Linked DNA regions of Thermochromatium tepidum ATCC 43061. The protein of the gene in region 2 interacts with the protein of the main gene of each other region in a pairwise test. Links are inferred from orthologs where the notes say so. Each region holds a gene or a part of one and is shown on either strand. Other genes may lie near its edges.

Region 1 (4,494 bases), 1.6 Mb from region 2 along the record:
GATCGCCGCCAAGGCGGTGGCCTTCAAGGAGGCCCTGGAGCCGAGCTTCAAGACCTATCAGGCCCAGGTGCTCGCCAACGCCCGCACCATGGCCGATGTCTTTATCGCACGCGGCTACGACGTCGTCTCCGGTGGCACCGACAATCATCTGTTTTTGGTCAGCTTCATCCGCCAGGGGCTGACCGGAAAGGACGTCGACGCCTGGTTGGGCACGGCCAACATCACAGTCAACAAGAACGCCGTCCCCAACGATCCGCAATCGCCCTTCGTCACCAGCGGTATCCGCATCGGTACCCCGGCCATCACCACGCGCGGTTTCGGCACCCCTGAGGCGCGTGATCTGGCGGGCTGGATGTGCGATCTGATCGATGCACGCGGCGCACCGGCGGTCATCGAAACCGTCAAGGCCAGGGTACTGGACCTCTGCCGGCGTTTTCCGGTCTACGGCCATTGACGTCAAACCCTTGATCCATCACTGCCCCAGATCTTGCTGGATGTACAGATGACATCAGGTTCGTTGCCATCGCTTTTGTGTGCCGTCGCTCCAGTTGGACGCTGGACGCTGGCGGCTGGAGGCTGATCCATGCGCTGTCCCTTTTGTGGTGCGCAGGATACCAGGGTCGTCGACTCGCGTCTGGCGGGCGAGGGGGATCAGGTTCGTCGGCGCCGCAAATGCGACCTCTGCGGTGAGCGCTTCACGACCTATGAGACCGTCGAGCTGAATCTGCCGCGTATCGTCAAGCGTGACGGCAACCGTGTCCCCTTTGACGGCGGGAAATTGCGTGCCGGCATGATGCGTGCGCTCGAAAAGCGACCGGTGAGCACCGAGCAGGTGGACCGGGCGCTGGCCCGTATCCAGCGTTCGCTGATGTCGAGCGGCGAGAGCGAGATCTCAACACAGCGGATCGGCGAACTGGTCATGGACGAGCTGCGTCAGATCGATCAGGTCGCCTATGTCCGTTTTGCCTCAGTCTATCGACATTTCGAGGACGTGGCGGCCTTCCGCGAGGAGATCGAGCGTCTGGAGCGTCAGCCCGCACCCGAATTCAGCCGCCGACAGATCGATCTGCTCGACGATCTGGAGCCGGACAACGGATGACCGGCTTGGACCTTGAGTGTTGCGACCCGCTCTATATGGCGCATGCCATCCGGCTGGCCGAGCGCGGACGCTATACCACAGATCCCAATCCGTGTGTCGGCTGTGTGCTGGTGCGCGATGGGCGAGTCGTCGGCGAGGGCTGGCATCATCGCGCCGGTGAGCCGCATGCTGAATCCCTGGCCCTGAGACAGGCCGGTGAGGAGGCCCGCGGTGCCACGGTCTATGTGACCCTGGAGCCGTGCTCGCATCAGGGGCGCACGCCACCCTGTGCCGATGCCCTGATCGGTGCCGGTGTGGCACGGGTCGTCTGCGCCATGATCGATCCCAATCCGCGGGTCTCCGGTCGCGGCATCGAACGCCTGCGTCAGGCCGGGATCGTAGTCGAGCTCGGTTGTCTGGAGGCCGAGGCACGGGCGCTCAATCCAGGCTTCATCAAACGCCATGAACAGGGGCGGCCCTATGTGCGCTGCAAGCTGGGTGCCAGTCTCGATGGCCGCACTGCCCTGGCCACGGGTGAGAGCCAATGGATCACATCCGAGGCCGCACGGCGTGACGTGCAGCGCTGGCGCGCGCGCAGCTCGGCCATCGTTACCGGGGTGGGGACGGTGCTGGGTGATGATCCGCGTCTGAATGTGCGTCTGACCGCCGCCGAGTTGCCTGGCATGGACCCGGAGGCACCGGTGCGTCAACCCTGGCGCGTGGTGGTCGACAGCTACTGGCGCACGCCGCCGGGGGCGCGTCTGCTCGGTCTGCCGGGGCGCACCCTGATTGCCGGTATCGGCCCTATCAACGAGACCGCAACTGCGCTCGAGGCGGCTGGGGCGGAGCTGATCCGTCTGCCGGAGCATAATGGTCGGGTCGATCTGGTAGCCCTGATGACCGAGTTGGCACGGCGCGAGGTCAATGAGGTCCTGCTGGAGGCCGGCGCGACCCTGGCGGGGGCGGCGGTGCGTGCCGGGCTGATCGATGAGATCCTGCTCTATCAGGCCCCCTGTCTCCTGGGGCAGGCCGCCAGGGGGCTGTTCGATCTGCCGGGGATCAATACCCTGGCCGATCGTATCGACCTGGAAATCCTGGAGGTTCGGCACATCGGCGTGGATCTGCGGATTCGGGCGCGTCCAAAGCTGTGACGCCTATGGGCCGTGGTCGCCCCTACTGAGGCCGCTCCAAGCCAGAACCCATAATTAAGCGAAGACCCAACCATCCATGTTCACAGGTATCATCCAAGCGGTGGGTATGATTCAACGTCTGGAGCCGTACGGTGGCGACGCGCGGCTCGACCTCGATACCGGCAAACTGCCGCTCGACGGCGTCGCCCTGGGCGACAGCATCGCCGTCAACGGGGTCTGCCTGACCGCCGTGGCCCTGACCGAGCGTGGCTTTGCGGCCGACGTCTCGCGCGAGACCCTGACCCTGACCACGCTCGGCACGCTCAAGCCCGGCGCCCGGGTCAATCTCGAAAGGGCCCTGACCCTGGCCACACCGCTCGGCGGGCATCTGGTCAGCGGACACGTCGATGGGGTTGGAACGGTCGTGGCGTGCCAAGAAGACGCGCGTTCCTGGCGGCTGCGCATCCAGGCCCCGGACGCCCTGGCGCGCTATATCGCCCCCAAGGGCTCGATCTGCGTCGATGGCACCAGCCTGACCGTCAATCGGGTCGAGGGCGCGGTGTTCGAGCTCAATATCGTGCCCCATACCCTCCAGGAGACCATCATCGGCGACTATCGTCCAGGCACCCGGGTCAACCTGGAGGTGGATCTGATCGCCCGCTATCTGGAGCGTCTGCTGCTCGGCGATCGGGCCGCCACCCCCGGGGTCTCGGGGCTGACGCTGGACTTTCTGGCCGAGCATGGCTTTGTCAAGTGACCTCGCCTCCGACCCGACCCTACAAACCACTGCATGAACCAAGACCTATGAGCCGTACCGGCCTAAACACGATCGAGGAGATCATCGACGACCTGCGCGCAGGCAAGATGGTCATCATCATGGACGACGAGGACCGCGAGAACGAGGGCGATCTGCTCATGGCCGCCGATTGCGTCACGCCCGAGGCCATCAATTTCATGACCAAGTACGGGCGCGGTCTGATCTGTCTGACCCTGACCAAGGAGCGCTGCGAGCGGTTGCGCCTGCCGCTCATGGTCAGCGACAACCGGGCCGCGCATTCGACCGCCTTTACTGTCTCCATCGAGGCCGCGCGCGGTGTGACCACCGGCATCTCAGCGGCCGATCGCGCCACCACCATCCGCGCCGCTGTGGCGCCCGAGGCCAGCCCCCGCGATCTGGTCCAGCCGGGCCATGTCTTTCCGCTCATGGCCCAGCCGGGGGGGGTGCTGGTACGGGCCGGACACACCGAGGCCGGTTGCGATCTGGCGCGGCTGGCCGGCTTTACGCCGGCGGCGGTGATCGTGGAGATCCTCAACGAAGACGGCAGCATGGCGCGCCGGCCCGATCTGGAGGTCTTCGCCCAGACCCATGGTCTCAAGATCGGTACCATCGCCGATCTCATCCACTACCGGCTGCGCAACGAAACCGCTGTGATCCGCGTGTGCGAGTGCGAGCTGCCGACGGTGCACGGTACCTTCGATCTGGTCGCCTATCGCGACACCATCGACAACGAGATCCATCTGGCCCTAAGGCTCGGTGCGATCAGCCCCGAGCGTCCGACCCTGGTGCGCGTGCATCTGCAGAATACCCTGTGCGATCTATTCGACACTACGCACAACGCCTGCGGCTGGCCGTTGCGCGACGTCATGCGTCAGGTGGCCGCCGCAGGGGAGGGTGTGATCGTGGTCCTGCGCAACCGCGACCATGCGTACGATCTGCTGTGCCGGCTCAAGGACTTCCAGTTCCACGACAGCGACGATCCGGTGCCGGTGCGCCAGGATCGCGGCGAACTGCGGACCTATGGCATCGGCGCCCAGATCCTGGCCGATCTCGGGGTGCGCAAGATGCGGGTGATGAGCGCGCCCAAGGCGATGCACGCCATTTCCGGATTCGATCTCGAAGTGGTCGAATACACGGGTGGCCGCTCCACTGTCTAAGGTTGTAGCGATTTTCGGAATAGACGATGAGTATCAAAACGATCGAGGGCGCCCTGAGCGCCGACCAGGCCCGCTTCTGTCTGGTGGTCTCGCGCTGGAATAGCTTCGTGGTCGAGAGTCTGGAGCGGGGCGCGATCGATGCGCTCCTGCGGCATGGCGCGAGCGCCTCGGATCTGACCATCGTGCGCGTACCGGGTGCCTTTGAGATGCCGGTCGCCATCGAGCGGATCGCGGCCAAGGGCAGCTATGATGCCATCATCGCGCTCGGTGCCGTCATCCGCGGTGGCACGCCACACTTTGACTATGTCGCCGGCGAGTGCGTCAAGGGCCTAGCCCAGGTAAGCCTCAAAT
Region 2 (5,335 bases):
GGCCAGTACCCGACCACGCGGGGCCAGATCCAGCCGTCGCGCCTGGGCACGGAGCGCGATGAGCGCCTTGAGATCGGCGCAGAGGCCTGCTTGAGTCCGGTCGTTCGAATCCGCCATGCCCAAGCCTCGCTCAGGGTGCCGGGACGTGCGCCAGCAGCGCCTGGATGAAGTCGTCCGGTCGACGCCCCTCGGCCTCGGCCTCGTAAGACAAGAGCACCCGATGGCGCAGCACATCGGGCAGGAGCGTCTGGATATCCTCGGGCGAGACGAAGTCGCGTCCCGCGAGCCAGGCACGGGCGCGCGCGCAGCGGTCGAGCGCGATGGTCGCCCGTGGACTGGCGCCGAATCTCAGCCAGCCGTCGAGCGCGCGCGCATAGGCGCCGGGGCGGCGCGTGGCCATCACCAGATGCACTAGATAGTCCTCGACCTCGGGGGCCAGGTAGAGCTCCAGGATCGCCCGCCGCGCCGCAAAGACCTCGGCCTGGGTCAGGACCAGCCTGGGCGTATCGTCCGGCACAGACCGTGCCCGATCGCGATTGAGCCGCAGGATGGCGCGCTCGGTCTCCAGATCGGGGTAATCGACGCGCACATGCAGCAGGAAGCGATCGAGCTGGGCCTCGGGCAGCGGATAGGTGCCCTCCTGCTCGATCGGGTTCTGGGTGGCCATGACCAGAAAGAGCTCGGGCAGCGGGTAGGTCTCGCGCCCAACCGTGACCTGACGCTCACCCATGGCCTCTAGCAGCGCCGACTGCACCTTGGCCGGGGCGCGGTTGACCTCGTCGGCGAGCAGCAGGTTGTGGAAGATGGGACCGCGATCGAAGCGAAAGCTGCCGTCGTGCGGGCGGTAGATCTCGGTTCCGGTGAGATCGGCCGGCAAGAGATCGGGTGTAAACTGGATGCGATGGAAGTCGCCCTCCAGCCCGGCGGCGAGCTGCTTGACCGCCGTGGTCTTGGCCAGACCCGGGGCCCCCTCGACCAAGAGATGCCCATCGGCCAGTAGGGCGATCAGCAACCGCTCGATCAGGCCCTGTTGCCCGAGGACGGCACGTGCGATCTGATCGCGCAGTGCCGCGAAACGCCGGGCCAGAGCGGCTTGGCCATTCGTCCGGGCGTCCGCGCCCTTGTTCAAGTCCCCCTTGTTCGAGTCCAGGTTGGGGCTTTGTTCCAAGGCTCGCCTCCTCATAGATCTCACACGCCTGCGACCCCCGGCCAGCGGCTATGGATGGCCGATCGGGACATTAGATTTGCAGGTTTTATCGAGCGACGCGGTTAAAACTTTTTAAGGTCGATGAATTGTGGATGACACGCCCGCCCCCTATCCTGGTTCGGCCATCCCAGCTCCACAACAGAGGACGACACCATGATCCGATCCAATCGGATCGCCGCTTGCGCCATCGCCGCGCTCTTTGCCGGCGCATCCTTCACCACACGTGCCTGGTGGGGCGGCCCTGGCGATGGCAACGGCCTCTGGGACAACAGAGGCGACATGTTCGGCGATGGCTATGGCGACTTCAACATGAATATGAGCGGCGGCGGACGCGGTTATGGCCGTGCCTACAATCGCGGCTATGGCTATGGCGTTCCCTACGGCGGCTATGGAATGCCCTATGGCGCGGTTCCGCCCCAGATGCCCGCTGCTCCTGCCCAACGACAAGCGACCCCAAGCCGTGAGATCTGGCCCTCCCAGTGAGCGGTCTGGCCGCGAGCGATCGCGTCCACATTGAAAAGACGCCTCGGGCTCTTCCCGAGCCGAGGCGTTTGGCCTGCCGGAGACGATGCACCCTGGCGGCTAGAGGCCGAGCATCTTTTCCAGATAGTGGATGTTGGCGCCGCCGGCCAGGAAGCCACCATCGCGCATGATCGAGCGATGGAGCTTGATATTGGTGTTGATGCCCTCGATGACCGTCTCGCGCAGGGCATTGCACATGCGCGCGATCGCCGCTTCGCGATCCTCACCATGGGCGATGAGCTTGCCGATCATCGAATCATAGTGACAGGGCACGGTATAGCCTGAGTAGATATGGGTATCGATCCGTACCCCAGGACCGCCCGGGGCATGGAAATCGGTGATCTTGCCCGGACTGGGCAAGAAGGTGTCTGGGTGCTCGGCGTTGATGCGACACTCGATGGCATGTCCGCGCATCTGGATGTCTTCCTGCCGATAGCGCAGCGGCTCGCCGGCGGCAATCAGGATCTGCTCCTTGACGATATCCACCCCCGTGACCATCTCGGTGACCGGATGCTCGACCTGGACGCGGGTGTTCATCTCGATGAAATAGAACTGCCCGTTTTCATAGAGGAACTCGAACGTCCCCGCCCCGCGGTAGCCGATCGAACGACAGGCCGCGGCGCAGCGCTCGCCGATCGCACGGCGCTGTTCCTCGGTGATCCCGGGCGCGGGCGCCTCTTCCACCACCTTCTGATGCCGCCGCTGCATCGAGCAGTCGCGCTCGCCGAGATGGATGGCATTGCCCATCTGGTCGGCCAGGACCTGGAACTCGATATGACGCGGGTTTTCCAGATATTTCTCTAGATAGACCGTATCGTTATTGAAGGCCGCCGCCGCCTCGGCCTGGGTGAGGGCGATCGCGTTGAGCAGGGTCGCCTCCGAGTGCACCACGCGCATCCCGCGCCCACCACCGCCTCCGGACGACTTGATCATGACCGGATAGCCGATCTCGCGCGCGATCTCGAGTGTCCGCTTTTTGTTGTCGTCGATCGGACCGTCGGAGCCGGGCACGCAGGGCACGCCAGCGGCCTTCATGGCCGCGATGGCCGAGACCTTATCGCCCATGAGCCGAATGGTCTCGGGACGCGGGCCAATGAAGATGAAGCCCGACTTCTCGACCCGCTCGGCGAAGTCGGCGTTTTCCGACAGAAAGCCATAGCCGGGATGGATGGCCACCGTGTCCGTGACCTCGGCGGCGCTGATGATGGCCGGGATATTGAGATAACTCTGGAGCGCTGGGGCCGGGCCGATGCAGACCGACTCATCGGCCAGCAGCACATGCTTGAGATCGCGATCGGGCTCGGAGTGGACGGCGACCGTCTTGATGCCGAGCTCACGACAGGCACGCAGGATGCGCAGCGCGATCTCACCCCGGTTGGCGATCAGAACCTTCTCGATCATGGCGGGCATGATGGCAGACCTCAGTCGATCAGGAACAGCGGCTGGTTGTACTCCACCGGCTGTCCGTTCTCGACCAGGATGCGCCTGACCGTCCCTGCGTACTCGCTCTCGATCTGGTTGAGGATCTTCATCGCCTCGATGATGCAGAGCGTATCGCCCGGCTTGACCGTCTGCCCCTCCTCGACGAAGGGTTTGGACGTCGGCGAGGGCGCGCGATAGAAGGTCCCGACCATGGGTGAACGCACCAGGTGACCAGTGGTTTGGTCCTCGTCCTCGTCATCTACCGACTGGGCGGTCGGTGTGGCGACCGGCGGCGGGGCGGTGCCCACCGTGGGCATCGGCATCCCCGGGGGTAGGTAGAAGGGCATCGCCGTACCGCCGCTCGGTTGGCGGCTGATGCGCACCGATTCCTCGCCCTCGTGGATCTCGATCTCGGTGACATCGGATTGTCCCAACAGCTCGATCAGCTTCTTGACCTTGCGAATGTCCATGGTGTCAGTGGTTCTCGTTCGTTGGATCCTGGGCCAGTCGACCGAGCGCGGCGCTTAGCGCCAGCGCATACCCCTCGGCCCCGAGCCCGCAGATCACGCCCACCGCGATGTCGGAGAAATAGGAGTGGGTGCGGAAGGGCTCGCGGGCGTACACGTTCGACAGGTGTACCTCGATGAAGGGGATGGCCACGGCCAGCAGGGCATCGCGCAAGGCGACGCTGGTGTGGGTAAAGGCAGCCGGATTGATGAGGATGAACTGCACCCCATCGCGCCCAGCCTGATGGATGGTCTCGATCAGGACGTGCTCGGCGTTGCTCTGCACGAAGGTCAATTCATGGCCGGCTTCCCGGGCCATGGCCACAAGCCGGTGCTCGATGTCGGCCAGGGTGGCGCGCCCATAGTGACCGGGTTCGCGGGTGCCGAGCAGATTGAGATTGGGTCCGTTCAGGACCAGGATCGAGGCCATGGCGCCAATCGCTTGCAGACCAAAGAAGATAAGGAGACGCATCATTGCCATCCGGAGGAAATCGGCGGCAAATCATGCCAAATTGTGCGGATTTCGCAGGATCTTGTCCAGCAAGGATCAGGGTGTGCGTGAGACGTGCGGTCCATCCTTCACGAGCAGCGAGTCCAGGTAATGGGTCAGTTCCTCGGTGCTCAGTTCGCCGATCTGACTGTGGACACGCCGCCCATGCCGATCGAAGATCAGGGTGAAGGGCAGCACTTCGAGCCGGTTGCCGAGTCTCACCGAGAGTTCGAGCACCTCGGGCGTGGCGATCAGGAGCGGATAATTGACCGGGTGCGCGGCGACGAAGGCGCGCACCTCCTCGACCCGATCGACGGCGATGCCGACAAACTGTACGCCGGATTCGCGCAGCCGTTCCTGAGCCTCGACGAACCTCGGGATTTCGGACAAACAGGGCGGACACCAGGTGGCCCAGAAGTTGACCACCAGCACCTTGCCGGCCCAGGCACTGCTGGAGACCTGGCGTCCTTCAAGGTCTTGCAAACGCAAATCGGGCAGGGTGTCGAGCGACTCGTTTGGGCGCTCGGCCTGTCCGCCGCTGTTGGTGCCCTCGACATCGATCCAGTGCTGACCGACGATGGCCGCCCCGATACTGATACCAGCGGCAAGCACAGTGACCAGGATGACTTTCAAGGCTTTCATGGCGCAACCTGACGCAGATGACGGGCGAAGGGTTCGGCGGGTTTGAAGCCCACCAGACGAAAGTGGGTCAGTTCCCGACCCGCGCGATCGAAAAACAGGATCGCCGGAGGTCCAGGCAGACCGAAACGACCCTGGATCAGGGCGCGATCCTCGGCATCGTTGGCCGTGACGTCGGCCTGGAGCCGAACGAAGCGCCTCAGCTCGGCCATCACGGACGGATCGCTGAAGGTGTAACGCTCCATCTCTTGGCAGGAAACACACCAGTCGGCATAGAAGTCAAGCAGCACCGGTTGGCCGTCCGACCGCGCCTGAGCGAGCTCGCGCTCCAGGTCGGCCACGGATTTGATGCGTTTGAACCCGAGCTGCTCGACCCCGCCCCCAGGGATCAGCCCCCGCAGCGGCTGGAGCGTGTCGCGCCCGCCGGCCGCGGCGCCGATCAGCATGAGCGCGCCATAGATCAGCAGCACCAGACCTAGCCCCTTCCATAGCTTGAACCAGGCATTCGCGCCTGGCTGGAGCTGGTTGAGTGCGCCCATATAGACTGCC

What was found.
Region 1: the proteins of accC (region 2) and ribD interact in binary tests that used the Escherichia coli proteins (3 or more experiments, as listed by UniProt). The link is inferred for Thermochromatium tepidum ATCC 43061 from one-to-one orthologs.

What each region holds. Positions count from the first base shown.
Region 1 is NZ_CP039268.1:346,849-351,342, forward strand. Bases 193-3,162 are described here. They hold ribD (bifunctional diaminohydroxyphosphoribosylaminopyrimidine deaminase/5-amino-6-(5-phosphoribosylamino)uracil reductase RibD), read left to right. Parts: upstream 193-1,095; coding sequence 1,096-2,229; downstream 2,230-3,162. Other genes in these bases: glyA (serine hydroxymethyltransferase), read left to right, coding at 193-454; nrdR (transcriptional regulator NrdR), read left to right, coding at 584-1,099; E6P07_RS01640 (riboflavin synthase), read left to right, coding at 2,306-2,965; ribBA (bifunctional 3,4-dihydroxy-2-butanone-4-phosphate synthase/GTP cyclohydrolase II), read left to right, coding at 3,013-3,162. In the rest of the region: more of glyA, read left to right, coding at 1-192; more of ribBA, read left to right, coding at 3,163-4,143; ribH (6,7-dimethyl-8-ribityllumazine synthase), read left to right, coding at 4,170-4,494. UniProt on the Escherichia coli protein: Converts 2,5-diamino-6-(ribosylamino)-4(3h)-pyrimidinone 5'-phosphate into 5-amino-6-(ribosylamino)-2,4(1h,3h)-pyrimidinedione 5'-phosphate.
Region 2 is NZ_CP039268.1:1,986,359-1,991,693, forward strand. Bases 961-3,895 are described here. They hold accC (acetyl-CoA carboxylase biotin carboxylase subunit), read right to left. Parts: upstream 3,131-3,895; coding sequence 1,790-3,130; downstream 961-1,789. Other genes in these bases: E6P07_RS09105 (AAA family ATPase), read right to left, coding at 961-1,129; E6P07_RS09110 (sulfur globule family protein), read left to right, coding at 1,361-1,690; accB (acetyl-CoA carboxylase biotin carboxyl carrier protein), read right to left, coding at 3,151-3,621; aroQ (type II 3-dehydroquinate dehydratase), read right to left, coding at 3,626-3,895. Outside these bases: E6P07_RS09100 (DUF58 domain-containing protein), read right to left, coding at 1-117; more of E6P07_RS09105, read right to left, coding at 131-960; more of aroQ, read right to left, coding at 3,896-4,087; E6P07_RS09130 (TlpA family protein disulfide reductase), read right to left, coding at 4,205-4,789; E6P07_RS09135 (protein-disulfide reductase DsbD), read right to left, coding at 4,786-5,335. UniProt on the Escherichia coli protein: This protein is a component of the acetyl coenzyme A carboxylase complex; first, biotin carboxylase catalyzes the carboxylation of the carrier protein and then the transcarboxylase transfers the carboxyl group to form malonyl-CoA.